Regions from separate parts of the Shewanella sp. 10N.286.54.B9 genome, predicted to be linked through region 1. Evidence: predicted binding sites of a transcription regulator. Region 1 holds the regulator's gene; each other region holds the start of a gene.
What was found. The regulator MetJ, encoded in region 1, represses methionine synthesis genes. The targets are predictions, from matches to a motif close to TAGACGTCTAGACGTCTA.
Positions count from the first base shown of each region.

Region 2: the regulator MetJ is predicted to act here: its motif matches at 1,565-1,582, upstream of msrA (peptide-methionine (S)-S-oxide reductase MsrA).
Region 3: the regulator MetJ is predicted to act here: its motif matches at 1,368-1,385, upstream of thrA (bifunctional aspartate kinase/homoserine dehydrogenase I).
Region 4: the regulator MetJ is predicted to act here: its motif matches at 1,097-1,114, upstream of AB4135_RS09695 (methylenetetrahydrofolate reductase).

Region 1 is NZ_JBFRIY010000057.1:15,863-19,467, reverse strand. Features, by position in the region: gene AB4135_RS18410 (conjugal transfer protein TraF) at 33-1,226, shown strand; gene AB4135_RS18405 (sulfite exporter TauE/SafE family protein) at 1,253-1,981, opposite strand; gene metJ (met regulon transcriptional regulator MetJ) at 2,249-2,563, opposite strand; gene metB (cystathionine gamma-synthase) at 2,773-3,605, shown strand, end outside.
Region 2 is NZ_JBFRIY010000018.1:133,333-136,937, forward strand. Features, by position in the region: gene pgm (phosphoglucomutase (alpha-D-glucose-1,6-bisphosphate-dependent)) at 1-954, shown strand, start outside; gene msrA (peptide-methionine (S)-S-oxide reductase MsrA) at 1,065-1,544, opposite strand; gene astE (succinylglutamate desuccinylase) at 1,790-2,827, shown strand; gene AB4135_RS06860 (thiamine pyrophosphate-dependent dehydrogenase E1 component subunit alpha) at 3,011-3,605, shown strand, end outside.
Region 3 is NZ_JBFRIY010000001.1:53,935-57,539, forward strand. Features, by position in the region: gene thrA (bifunctional aspartate kinase/homoserine dehydrogenase I) at 1-1,217, opposite strand, end outside; gene slyD (peptidylprolyl isomerase) at 1,931-2,548, shown strand; gene AB4135_RS00230 (hypothetical protein) at 2,659-3,033, shown strand; gene trpR (trp operon repressor) at 3,034-3,309, opposite strand; gene AB4135_RS00240 (cytochrome c) at 3,535-3,605, shown strand, end outside.
Region 4 is NZ_JBFRIY010000024.1:145,279-148,883, reverse strand. Features, by position in the region: gene AB4135_RS09705 (DUF3103 family protein) at 1-56, opposite strand, end outside; gene AB4135_RS09700 (outer membrane beta-barrel protein) at 284-814, opposite strand; gene AB4135_RS09695 (methylenetetrahydrofolate reductase) at 1,118-2,092, shown strand; gene AB4135_RS09690 (hypothetical protein) at 2,315-2,629, shown strand; gene AB4135_RS09685 (Fur family transcriptional regulator) at 2,964-3,428, shown strand.

The DNA of each region.
Region 1 (3,605 bases):
AAAGCGTTAAGGAAATAAAAAGGGCGGAATGGATGAAACTACGTAAACTAGCGCTACTGTGTACCTTGATCCCCAGTTTTTTTGCCTACTCAGGCCAAGAATATTATGAAGCACGTAGTGATGCTATGGGCGGTGCAGGTGTTGCGGCATCGAACCATGAAGGCGCTGCATTCGTAAACCCCGCTCTACTTGGAATAAATGCCCATAAAGATAACTCTGCTGTATTGCTTATGCCTGTTTTAGGTGTTGATATGGCAGATAGCGACAACATGATCGACAAGTTCGATTCGCTTATTGATTCCTATGACGGACTGGCGGCATCGATTGATGCTGGAAATAGTGCCGATATCGATGTTTACCGAGATGAATTGATTCTGGACTTAGAATCTCTAAAGGGAACATCGGCATATGCCAGTGCAGGTCTTGGGTTTAGCGTTGCTATTCCTCATCAAAGAATGCCGATAGCCATCTTTTACAAGAGTTATGTTAATGCGGTTGGGGCTGCCAATATTGCTCAAGCCGATATCGATGCGCTTGCGGCTCTCGATCCTGTTAATCCACCAGAAGTGACAGATTTATTATCAGAAGGGCAAGTGATTGGTGGTGCAGTATCTGATTTAGGTGTCGCATTAAGCTTTCCACTTTCTATCGTTAATATGCCGATTTCTGTCGGGATCTCGCCAAAGTTCCAACGTATCGATACCTATAACTACATTGCTAACGCCAATAACTTCTCGGCCAGTGACTTTGATGACGTTGAATATCGTAATGATGAAACTAATTTCAATGTCGATGTGGGTTTTGCTATTGAACCTCTTAATGGCTTAGTGTTTGGTTTATCAGGGCGTAATCTTATCAGCCAAGATGTGGAAACTAATGAAGTTGAAGGTAATAAGTTTACCTACAGAGTTGAGCCATTGGTCACCGCCGGTGTGGCGTATGACTGGAGAAAGCTAACGGTCACCACCGACGTCGACTTGGTTGAGAATAAGAAGTTTAAAGAACTTGATGGTACACAGTATTGGCGCATTGGCGGTGAAGTTAGAGCCTTTGATTGGATGTCGCTACGACTGGGTTACCGTCATGACATGAAAGACTCTACTGCTAACATTTACTCTATTGGTTCTGGTTTTACCATTGGTGAATCTTTCTTCTTAGACTTTACTGGTATGTTTGGCAATGATGAAGCATTAGGTGGAGTATTGCAGACCTCTTATCATTTCTAAAATTGAGGCCGTTATCGGTAATGAGCCTAACTTAACTCAATAATAGACTTAATCGTCAAAATCACTGCACTTAAACTACACAAGACCAGAGTGAAAGTTCTGGTTTTTTGTTTATCAACTTTGCCTACCAGTCTCCCTGCCACCACATAGCCGAGTATAACTGACGGCAGTAACATCAAAGAAACCCACAAATGTTCAAGCTTTAATAGTCCAGCGAACCCTAGAATAGTTAAGGCGATCATAGAACTGAAAATAAAGAATGCTGATAGTGCCGCTCTAAATTGAGCAGCATCTTTACCCGCAAGTAATATCGCCAGTGGCGGTCCACCAATGGCGGCTATATTGCCAAATACACCGGACAAGATCCCTGCCATAAACAATGTAAAACGATTAACAGGCAGACTAAACTTGAGTAGGCTTAAGCCAACCGCCAAGGCCACAATAAAGGCTATAGCAAGCCCCAGAACCGCTTGAGGTGCGGTTAGAATAAGCATCGCACCTAAGGTCCCACCAGGAATACGCCCGAGTAACGCATATTGCAGTCCATTGAACTCAAGTTGTCCCCTTTCTCTAAACAACGTTAATGCAGCGATTGAAAAACCCATCAAAATCACTGGGGCTGGTACAAGAGAGGGCTCGATAATGTAAAGTAGTGGGCTGGCGACCACAGCTAAGCCAAAGCCAATTAAGCTTTGAGTTAATGCACCACAAAATATGATCAGTGAAGCGAGAATCAGTGTGCTTGGATCTAACATCTATTTAGCCCCGTAATGGCTTTAAAACTCACTCAACGAGGCGCAGAGCGAGTAGGAGTGCAATCTTAGTTAAGGCTACTGGTGTAGACTAGATTGCAATGACAACCTTGTGAATTAAGGTATAAGTCGCTATAGCCAAAAAACAGACATTATTAAATCGCTGTCTGCATTGCTTGCAAAACCGTTCAGTAACAATGGATCGGTATTAATAGAGAGCGCTATAAAATCAAAAGAGGACCACCTAAGGTCCTCAATGTCATCACTTGGTTATTCGAGCTCTTCCCACTCGATACCCATTTCATCCATGAGGCGCTTAACTTCTGCAGGCATGCTGTCAGGCTTATCTTTTGAAAGGTCACCATCATTTGGCAGCGGTTGACCTGTGTACGCGTGTAGAAACGCCTCACAGAGTAATTCGCTGTTGGTGGCGTGACGTAAGTTGTTCACTTGGCGGCGTGTACGCTCATCGGTAAGCACTTTGAGTACTTTTAAAGGAATAGAGACAGTAATTTTTTTCACTTGCTCATTCTTTTTTCCGTGTTCAGCATATGGGCTGATATAATCGCCGTTCCACTCAGTCATTGACTCACCTGTAATTTTAAAATGCGGGGCAGATTTTAACCCCTTATGCAGCGCAGTCAAATTATTGCCTCTATTTTATGACAAATGCAAATAGATTTCTAAATGCTTGGACGTCTAAACGGCTAAATTGGTTGACGAGGGTGGATAGCTTAGGTACATTTAGACGTCCAGACATCCCTAATAAGAAAATGTAGACCGAGGAGTAGTACATGACCGAGCGTAAACTAGCCACCGCTGCTGTGCGCCAAGGCATTGAGTCCGATACCCAACATGGTGCAGTTGTACCTCCCATATACCTCTCTACAAATTATTCCTTTGATGGTCACAAAAATCCAAGAGATTTTGATTACAGCCGCTCAGGTAACCCAACTCGCTCCATTCTTGGTGACGCGATTGCTGAACTAGAAAAAGGTTGTACTGGCGTGGTGACATGCACTGGAATGGCGGCAATTACTTTAGCGACAAGTTTGCTTGGTCCTGATGACTTACTAGTGGTGCCTCATGATTGTTATGGTGGCAGTTACCGCTTATTTACCAATCTGGCTAAGAAAGGTCAGTTTAAGCTAGAGGTGGTCGATCAAACTGATGCCGCCGCGTTAGCTAGCGCAATTGCTAAACAACCTAAAATGGTTTGGCTAGAAACCCCTTCAAACCCATTATTACGGGTTGTTGATATCGAAGCGATTAGCGCGGCTAGCCATGAAGTTGGCGCATTAGTTGTCGTTGATAACACCTTCCTATCGCCTATCTTGCAGCAACCGCTTTTACTTGGCGCAGATATTGTTATTCACTCAACCACCAAATACATTAATGGTCACAGCGATGTAGTGGGCGGCGCTGTGGTGGCTAAAGATGAAGAGTTGGGTGAGTTACTGCATTGGTGGTCCAATACGCTTGGGCTAACGGGTGGTGCATTTGATAGTTACCTTACATTGCGCGGAATTCGAACACTTGCAGTGAGAATTCGTGAGCATCAAGCCAATGCCCAGCGTATTCTTGCTACTCTTAGCGCTCATAGTGCAGTGGAAAAGATCTATTATCC
Region 2 (3,605 bases), on a different contig from region 1:
CGTCTAGGCGTGGATCCGCTAGGTGGCTCAGGTATTCACTATTGGCAACCAATCGCTGAGCAATATGGCTTAGACATATCAATTGTTAATAACAACATTGATCCAAGCTTCAGCTTTATGCCGTTAGACAAAGATGGCAAAATTCGCATGGATTGTTCATCGCCTTACGCAATGGCGGGCCTGCTTGCCCATAAAGATAATTACGATCTCTGCTTTGGCAATGATCCTGATTATGATCGTCATGGAATTGTGTGCCCAGGTACAGGTTTAATGAACCCTAACCACTTTCTTGCCGTTGCCATTGACTACTTGGTAACCCATAGGCCTGATTGGACCGACAACATGCTAATAGGTAAAACATTAGTGTCGAGCGCCATGATTGATAAGGTCTGTGACATGCACAGCAAACGTATGTCAGAAGTCCCGGTCGGCTTCAAATGGTTCGTGGACGGTCTTGCCAACAGTACTTTTGCTTTTGGCGGGGAAGAGAGTGCTGGAGCAGCTTTCTTAAGACTTGATGGTAGCACTTGGTGTACCGATAAAGATGGCTTTATTCTGTGCTTATTAGCAGCGGAAATACTCGCTGTTACCGGTAAAACACCACAGCAACGTTACCTTGAACTTGAAGCTGAATTTGGTAAAAGTTATTACCAGAGGATTGATAGCCCGATTAGTTTAGAGAACAAGGCTAAATTTAGTCAGATCACTGTTGAGTCGATATCAGCGACAACTCTCGCTGGCGATGTTATTAGCCAACGACTCACCCATGCGCCAGGCAACAACGCAGCAATTGGTGGTATAAAAGTCTCAACCGAGAATGGTTGGTTTGCAGCTCGACCGTCAGGGACCGAGGCGTTATTTAAACTTTATGGTGAGAGCTTTGTGAGTGAACAACATCTGCAGCTTTTGTTAGCAGAAGCGCAGCAGATAGTTGAACAAGCTCTAGCGGGTTAGTATCAGATTTATTAATAATAAAGGCGCCGAATGGCGCCTTTATTTTGTGGTTTTTTTATTGAAAACTTTAAGAGTTAATCGTCAGAAATGAACAGTGTTCTCTACCCAGTTTAGAAACTAATATGACAGCTCGGTAGATTATTCTTAGCTAAATAGTCCTGATGATAAGCTTCTGCTTCATGGAACTGCTCGATAGCAACAATTTCGGTCACGATTGGCTTATTGCCCCACTTTTTGCTGTCTATGACTGCTTGTTTGGCAATCTGTGCTTGTTTTTGTTGTAATGCGTCGTGAAAAAACACACTACTTCGATATTGATCGCCGACATCTTCACCCTGCTGGTTTAGCGTCGTCGGATTATGGTTTTTCCAAAAGATCTCAAGCAGGGCATTGAAAGAAACCTTGTTAGGGTCGTATTCGACTTGTACAACTTCAGCGTGACCGGTAATTCCTGCTTTCACGTCAGCATAAGATGAATATTTGTCGTTTCCACCCATATAGCCACAGACACAGTTAGCCACACCGTCTACTTGCTTGAAAAAATATTCAACACCCCAAAAACAACCTGCACCGAATGTAGCTAAAGCCATGTCGACTCCTTAAATATTGTTAGCCGTCTAAATGGCTAGATGTCTTCATTGTGTTTTAAGTTTAGTTGCAATGCAAGTACAAATTAATCTAGCTGATTACTTGTTGAACTAAGACGGCAAATTCGATGCCTTCTGTAGCTGCATTTCGTGCTAATATCCAGAGCATTAGCGCCGAAGTAGCTTGGTTTAAATGGATAATCATTCTTACCACCTGCGCACTGACAAGTATAAATAAGGAGTGATTTGTGTTTCATGAATTGAAGCAGTCTAAGGATTTTCTCGCACTAACATTGGCTCACCCTCAATATCTCTCTGAGAGCTTTGAATTTGACTTGGGTGAGCATACGCATGTTGAAGTATGGGATACCGGCGTTATTGTGTTTTCGCCAATGCAAGCAAGGCACAGTAAAGATATTGTGCTGTCTTGTGCGGTACATGGAAATGAGACTGCACCGATCGAACTGTGCAATGCATTAATCACTCAAATTTTGTCTGAAGAGTTAATGCTCACGCAGCGGGTCATGTTTCTCATTGGTAACCCTGCTGCTATTCACAATGGTACCCGTTTTATTGATGAGAATTTAAACCGCTTGTTTAATGGCGCTCATTCACGTGATGAAGGTTTGTGTAATCCAGAGCGCGTTCGTGCTCATAAGTTAGAGCAATATGTCGATAGGTTTTACGCTTCACAGTCCGGTGAAAGACACCGTATACACTATGATTTGCATACTGCTATACGCGGCTCGAAGCACGAAAAGTTCGCTATCTATCCTTATCGACCTGGCCGAAAGTACAGTAGAGAGCAGATAATGTTCCTTGAATCTTGTGGCGTAAATACCATTTTATTTCATCATGAACCAACAACAACCTTCAGTTACTTCTCATCTGAGAATTATCGAGCTGATGCTTTCACCATCGAGTTAGGCAAAGTATTCCCAATGGGCCAAAACGATATGACACGTTTTATCGCCATGAAAGAGATGCTGACCTTGTTGATGACCGGTAAAGATCTACAATTGCCTGAGTTTGACCTTAAACGATTAAATCTCTATCAAGTCTGCCGTTCTGTGAACAAACATTTTGACGATTTTGAATTTAACTTTACTAATGATGTCGAAAACTTTACCGCATTTCCTAAAGGTTATACGTTAGCGAAAGAGGGCGGTAAGGCGGTTAAGATTGAGCATGAGTTTGAGTCTATTGTATTTCCTAATGCCAAAGTGCCTGTGGGTCAACGTACGGTACTGATGTTAAAGACTGCAGACGACAGTAATTTAGACTAAATTCAAACTGAATAACTGTGCATGTAAACCAATATATACATGGAAGGAAGCGCTTAGTTGTCTTTTGAGTGATGGGAAGTATTGAGAGTTAGTTTACGTTAACGTAATGTTCTTCCCGCGTATTAGAATAGATAGATGTTTCTTTTTGACATTTGGAAGCATCATAAATAACAAGAGCACATTATGAGCAACGCAACAACAAATGCTGAGACTGTCCATCGTGTAAGTTTTTTAGATAAAAATGCTATCGCGATCCCCATCCTTAAAGTATTACAAGCAGATGGTACAGCCTATGAGGGCGCAGTATTGCCCGTCATAGATGAAGATTTAGCGAATAAGATCCACGATACTTGCGTATTTACGCGGGTTATTGACGAGCGTATGTTGGGGGCGCAGCGTCAAGGTCGAATTAGCTTTTATATGACATGTACAGGTGAAGAAGCCTCTATTATAGGCAGCACCGCTGCGCTTGATGACGGCGATGTTATTTTAGCCCAGTACCGTGAACATGCAGCGCTACGCTACCGTGGGTTCACAACTGAACAGTTTATGAACCAAATGTTTAGCAATGAAAAAGATTTGGGTAAAGGTCGTCAAATGCCGATCCATTACGGCAGCGAAGCTCTTAACTATCAGACCATCTCTTCACCGCTAGCGACACAAATCCCTCAGGCAACAGGCGTTGCTTACAGTTTGAAAATGCAAAAAAAGCGTAATATCGCTATTTGTTATTTTGGAGAAGGTGCAGCCTCTGAAGGTGACTTTCATGCGGGTCTTA
Region 3 (3,605 bases), on a different contig from region 1:
ATACCATCACCAATTAGAGAGACAATAGCCAATTCGTGACGCATCTCGATAGGCTCTAGTAGTTCACTCTTAAGTTCTAGGTCGAACTCCTGCTCTAACGCATATTTCGCTTTAGCAGCATCTTCAGTAGCAACACAGAAGCTGATACTGTACTCAGATGAACTTTGTGTAATCAAAGAAACTGACACGCCAGAACGAGATATTGCGCCTAATATACGGCTCGCCATCCCTACCATCCCTTTCATACCGGGCCCTGAAACATCAAACATAGTTTGATCATCAAGATTAGAGATAGCTTTTACATTGAGTCCGGTTTCATCAGGCTCATTTGATACTAGAGTACCAACTGCTTCAGGGTTTAACGTATTTCGGATGTAGCAAGGAATGTGGTATTGAGCAATTGGCGCCACTGTTTTTGGGTGTAAAACTTTTGCACCAAAATAGGAGACTTCCATCGCCTCTTGATAACTCATTTGTGAAAGAAGCTTGGCGTCAGCAACTACACGAGGGTCAGTATTGTATACACCATCGACGTCGGTCCAGATCTCACAACAGCTTGCTTCAAGACACGCTGATAGTACCGCAGCTGAATAATCTGAGCCATTACGCCCTAAAGTGACTATCTTACCGTCGCTGTCTCCAGCGGTGAAACCAGGCATAACCCATACATGAGCAACACTCAGATCTAGCGCGCCAAATCGCAGTTTACTTGCTTCAATATCAACTACCGATTCCAACCGCGGACCATGTCCTACTAGAAGAGACTCTGGTTCCAATATCGCAGAGGAGTAATTAGCGGCCTTCATCACTTCTACCATTAATGCAGAAGACAATTTTTCACCGCCCACTAACACTGCAGCCTCAACACTCTCAGGGCACTCATTGAGTAGGCTCATACCGGCAAGCTTATCGCTCCAAAAACTCATCTGCTGCTGCAGTCTATTAGCTAAGTGTTGATTTTGTTCATCAGTTAAAGCGCTTGAAGCTTCACCATACAAAGCAATAAAAACCTGCTCTACTTTGGCCAACACGACTTTATAGTCGCCACCTTTAACTGCAACGTCTACCATTTCAATTAAACCATTGGTAACCGTTGCTGGCGCAGATAATACCACCGCTGTACTTTCTGATTTTGCAGACTGGACTACAATATCGGCTGCTGTTCTAAATCGCTGCCAATTTGCAAGCGAGGTTCCACCAAATTTCATTACTTTCATCGAAAACTCCTTGTACCGCGCCACGTTAAGAAACAAAAAAGCCCGCTCCTTTGTGGGGAGCGGGCTTGATATTTAACTTATATCAGGTTGTGCTTAGCCCGCCCCCACGTTGGTAATCGTGGTGGTTGTAATAATCGTGGTGATCATTATCTGATGGCTAGACATATAAATTAGGTTTAATCCAATTGGAATAATTTGTGTGCTAACAGAATTGCTTTTTAACCAAGAAGTGTCAACCCCTAAATTTTCATTATTGTTATTAATAGCCATTTTCTCGAGTAAACAGCAATAAAGCGCTATAAATAACAATTTGAATAAGCAGTCGTTAATACTCTCTTGCCCCAACAAATGTTACGTTAACGTAAACATAAAGCAGATGCAAACATAAGGCTTTGTTAATAAACAATTTATATACATTTTTAATAATGATAAAATTCAAAATATTCTCACTATAGAGATTACAGTCAACTTTTATAATATAGGCTCATTTTTACATTTTAGCCTCTAGGGCTGAAGCGGAGATCTAGCGCAGTTGCTGATAAAATTAAAAAGCACTATTTATGATATTTAGCTATAAGAGGCGACTAACCCTTTTTATTAAGCCCAATCTATTCCTAATAAAGATGTGGCTTAGGTAGCATAAGTCGATCCAATCTGTCGCAAATTGACACAATCCAAGCTAGAATGCGCGCAAATTACCGATTGGAGCCAATATGAAAATCACCGAAAAATGTGCAGTAAGCATCCATTACCGATTATCAGATGCAAAAGGCCAGCTTGTAGAAAGCTCTTTTGAAGGCGAGCCGATGCTATATTTGCACGGTGCAGAAAATATGATCCCAGGCCTAGAGGCTGCTCTTGAAGGTAAAGAGCAAGGTGACGTACTCGATGTAACTGTAGATGCAGAGCAAGGCTATGGCGCATACCATGATGGTCTATGCCAAGAAGTTCCATTATCAGCTTTTGGTGACATCGAAGATATCGTACCTGGCATGCGTTTCATCGCAGAAACAGAAATGGGCCAACGTCCAGTTCAAGTGACAGAAGTTAAAGATGACGTTGTAATCGTAGATGGTAACCACCCTTTAGCTGGTCAAACACTGAGCTTTAATGTTGAAGTGCTAGAAGTACGCGCTGCGACAGAGGAAGAGATCGCTCACGGTCACATTCACGCAGCGGGTTCTAGCTGTGGCGGACACGAACATTCCCATGAAGGTGGATGTTGTGGTGGTGGCGAGCGCAACCACGAAGGCGGTTGTTGCAGTGACGACGAAACCAAAGAAGCTAAAGAAGGTTGTGATGGCAACGGTGGCTGTGGTTGCAGACACTAAAGCTATCTAGTTCTTTAGACTGATTTAAGGCGCGTTTCATTACAAAAATGAAACGCGTTTTTTTTATGCTCTACACTCTGTAGCATCATTTTGCGCAAAAGGAATTGCCAATGCTATCGAAACCATTTTATGAAGCTTTACCCTACTGCTACATTGCTATCGGAAGCCTCTCACTATTAATTATCGAGCAACCCTTTGCGCAAGGACTAGCAATTATTGTCTTCCTATTAGGCAGCAGAGTTTACGCTCTTCGTTCCAATAACCGCCGCACAGATTCAAAAAAGCGTCGTAAGAAAGGCTGGCTGCCCGCTCAGGTTTATGAACATATTCCTGCTCTGTGTTTTCTAGGTGCACTCTTATCAAGCAAGTTAGACGCCAAAATAGCCCCAGTTGTCGGTCTTTGTCTGTGCAGCTATAGTATGTACATATTTCTTCGACGGCTCAGTTATCGTAAGCATAAAGTTATTCATTCAAGCTACATTTAACTACAAGGTTAGCTGCTTTATCTGCTGACGCTGCTCCTCTGACATATGTTTAAGGTAATTAGAACAGCGAGTAATGGTAGCAATACTGATCTGGTACTCCTGAGCGATTTGTCTCTGGCTCATCTCTTTATGCAGTAAGGTTTGAAAAACCTTTAATCGCCCAGCAACGGCACTGCGCTCCTCTTCAGTCAACAACAGTTCAAACAGCGTAACAAGCGCGCTATGATCATTTTGCGCCATAACTTTATCTAAAACTAAATCCCACTCTGCGCGCATATCTGCCTCAATGGTGTACTAGTGCATCATTACATTAAGTTTATCAGGATTCGATTGCCAGTCACGCATTTTGATACAACAAATATATGCGCCGTATCACACTCAATTGTAACTAAGCGTAATTTTGTTCAAAAACGATTGTAGTCAGCTAGCCAAAAGTAGGTACAATGTGTGCAACAAGTCGCATAACATAATAAAAACGTGAGAGTAACCATGAAAAAATCATTGAAGATGAGCCTTATCGCGCTAGCAGCAACAGCAACTATAGCTACCTGTGTACAAGCCAACAATTTTAA
Region 4 (3,605 bases), on a different contig from region 1:
TCCATGAGCAGTACGTCAGCAACAGGCGAGCGATAGCGCAACCAATGGATCAACACTTGGTTCGGGAAATAAGTCACGCATCGTAATCTAAGTAAGCCAGTTCAACGATTTCAAGTACAGGCTCTTGGTCATCTTTTAAACTAATGTGAGTTAACACTGTGGTTGAGATTTGCTCCGCAGCAACTCTCAATTTTAAATCTGCTGCAGAAACATGAGATATGGTTGCTAACGATTACAATGGTTTGCAACCATCACTTGTTTTTATGTCAGCAGATTAAGTTTATCAAAATGTAATTGTCGCCCCCACGGTATACATCCATGTTTTATCTAATATATCGAAGTATTCAACTTCACCTCTAATTGCAAAACTGCCCAGTTCAAACTCTAGTCCAACACCCGCGGCGAGATCGAAACCGTCATCTGTGATTTTTTCTTCAAAATACTTTAAGTCAGTATCCCAGTAGATCCCCCCTAACTTACCAAAGATACGAACAGGCCCAACCGGAATACCTGCGACGGCAAATATATCCAAACCATAAGGGTCTACGCTGGTACTTAAGTCAGACGGAGAGCCTAAATCGACATAGCCTGCTTCTATCGCCAGCACACCAGAAAACTGGTAGCCACCATAGATTTTCCATGCGAAATCGTTTTCATCAAACTTGAAATCGTCGAGATTATAATCACTGCCAGATTGTTCTATACTCGCCGACCCAACAGATGCACCAAAGTATAATCCTTCATCTTTAGCTTGCACCGAAGTACAGATCAACACTGACATCAAACTCAATATGAGCAAATTGATATATTTCATCATCCTTAATTCCCCTTGTTCCCTAATTAATATCGCGAGTGTGCAACTAGCATTATCAAGCTGTGCTTCAATAACCACTGGCACTCATTGAGAATAGTCAACAACATGATTAGTGCAAATTCAGCAAGCGGCATGGAAAAATAAGATAAGAGTAACGTCTAGAAAACGAGGGGCTTACCAGAGCAAGCTAATGACCTAATTAGCACCACTAATTTCAACATGATAAAAATTTATTATGTTGAGTCTTAACAACAGCCAAAATTTAAGACACAATGGGGCTAATATCCATCTAGACGGCTAAACATGAAAAAATCATTGAAACAGCGTTCGTCCGATCATCACCGTGGGATCTACTTTATTGGTACAACCCCACCTAAAATCGATACTGATTTTGAATCGGTCAGTACCATTGCTGATAAGTTGTTAGCCCGTCTTGATGAGATAAGCTTTGATGGTTTAATCATTTACGATATTCAGGATGAAACCAGCCGTATTGATACGCCGCGGCCTTTTCCGTTTAAGGCCACATATGATTCTGGCACCTATGCTCAGCTGCTCAATCAAAAGTCAGCCAAACCTGTTATCGCCTATAAGAGTGTCGCCGGTCTTGATGAGGAGAGCTTTAATGAATGGTTATCTCGTGCGTGGTATCAAAATAATGTAAGAGATTTAGTATTAGTTGGGTCACCATCGACTCAAGCTGCCAGTTCATTGCCTTTAAATGACGCTTACCGTGTGTTAGCCGCACACTCTAAGGAGTTCTATCTTGGTGGCATTGCAATTGCGGAGCGTCATTTAAGTAAGAAGAATGAGCATATTCGTCTATTGGGTAAGTCGACTTTAGGCTGTGAATACTACATTACCCAAGCTGTGTATAACGCCCAAGCAACTATCGATATGTTAACCTGCTACGCCCAGGAATGTGCGCTCAATAATATAAAGCCAAATCGGGTCATTCTGACATTCTCCCCTTGCGGTAGCGCTAAAACCTTAGAGTTTATCAACTGGCTGGGTGTATCCGTTCCCGAAGCCACCCGCGAACGTATATTGTCAGCCGACGATCCTCTATATGAGTCAATCAAGGTCAACCACAGTAACCTACTGAAAATTTTGGCAGCGGTACTGCCGCTCAATATCCCATTGGGGCTGAATATTGAAAGCTTAACCAATCGTAAAGCTGAGATTGATGCCTCTATTTTGATGTACAAGCTACTTAAGGGCACAATGAATCAAGCCTTAGCCCAAAATCAAATAGATCAATTTGTGCTAAACAGATAACACCAGTTGTAAAAGTATCGCCCTGCGGTGTGCGTTGACCGTGGGGCATAATACGCCCCGCTCTGCATCACACCTAAAGCTTGCCCGAAGGCACACAATCACAGTGTTACTGATTGCAATTTTTTATCAATTCTTTAACCAGTTAATCAATCGTTAAGTTACGGTACAGCATTCTGCAGTTATATTAATTATCGAATTAGGATGATTAAGCAGAGGCGACAGATGAAAAATTTAACCAATATGTTAACGACAGCAGTGAAAACAGTAACCACTATCGCGCTGACTTTATTTGTCTCAATTGGCAGCGTTCATGCATCACCCAATACTGCAGTAACAGCTGATTTAGTTAAATCAAAAACTGATCAGAACCTGTTAGTTTGCCAATATCAAACTGTATCTGGTAGCCACTTCCAAGTGTTTGACAAGGCCTTAGACAATGAAAGCCGTTGCCCAACTAACATGCAAGTCGCCCACGAGACGATGCTTACTGATGCAGAACAAGCCCAGATCAAACAGATGCTTTCCCTGAAGAATTAATGATTGCTCAAGCTAACCAAATTGAAATTTAAGCGCGGCACAAGCTGCGCTTTTTTGTGGCTGCGTTTAATACCAATTACAGCTCAAACAGTTATTGAAAAAGGCTAAAGGCCGTAACAACGAGTAATATTCGCTTTACCTTCCTAAGAGGTATTCATGTTCAAATATATGGAGTAAGAGTTTGACTATTCGATGCTTATTATCAAAAGAAATGGTGTGAAATCACAGAAGGCGTTAATTATTGAATGATGCTAGGTTCTTTTATTGTTTATCATTTACAATACCGCTTCGACAATAAATAATAACCGCAATAACGATCTCCTTGAGCTTAACTATGTCTAATCCCAGTCTCGCTGCTACTTTTGCTAAAGCAGAACAAATATGTCGTAACAATGGCGTCAAGCTAACGGCGAAGAGAAAAAATGTATTAGGCGTATTACTCAACTCCAGTAAGCCATTGTCGGCTTATGAAATTGTCGATTTGTACAGAACAGCACATCAAGAGTCGTTAGCACCTATGTCTGTATATCGTATGCTCGATATACTCAGTGAGTTGCCACTGGTGCATAAGCTGTCATCAGAAAACAAATACCTCGCCTGTTCACACATCACTTGCGATCACGAGCACCAAGTTCCTCAATTTTTAATTTGTAAGAGCTGCGGCAAAGTCGCTGAAAAAGCCATTCAAGCAAGTGTGATAGAGGCATTAAAAGAAAGTATTAACCAAGCGGACTTTCAACTTCTTAACTCGCAAATTGAACTGCAGTGCTTATGTAATGAATGTGCTAATCCAAGCTAAGAGAATTTAGTTTCATCTCGACTCTCTCTAAGAAAAAACCTACAGGTCAATTTTTAATTTCATTTCAGCGGGTTCTGCAATGGCGTTGGTGCAGCAGTGATATCGGCCACTTGCCTAAATAGTGGCGCTGACCAGGCTCACACGGAACGCTAACCCCAAGCTGATTATTGTCATTCA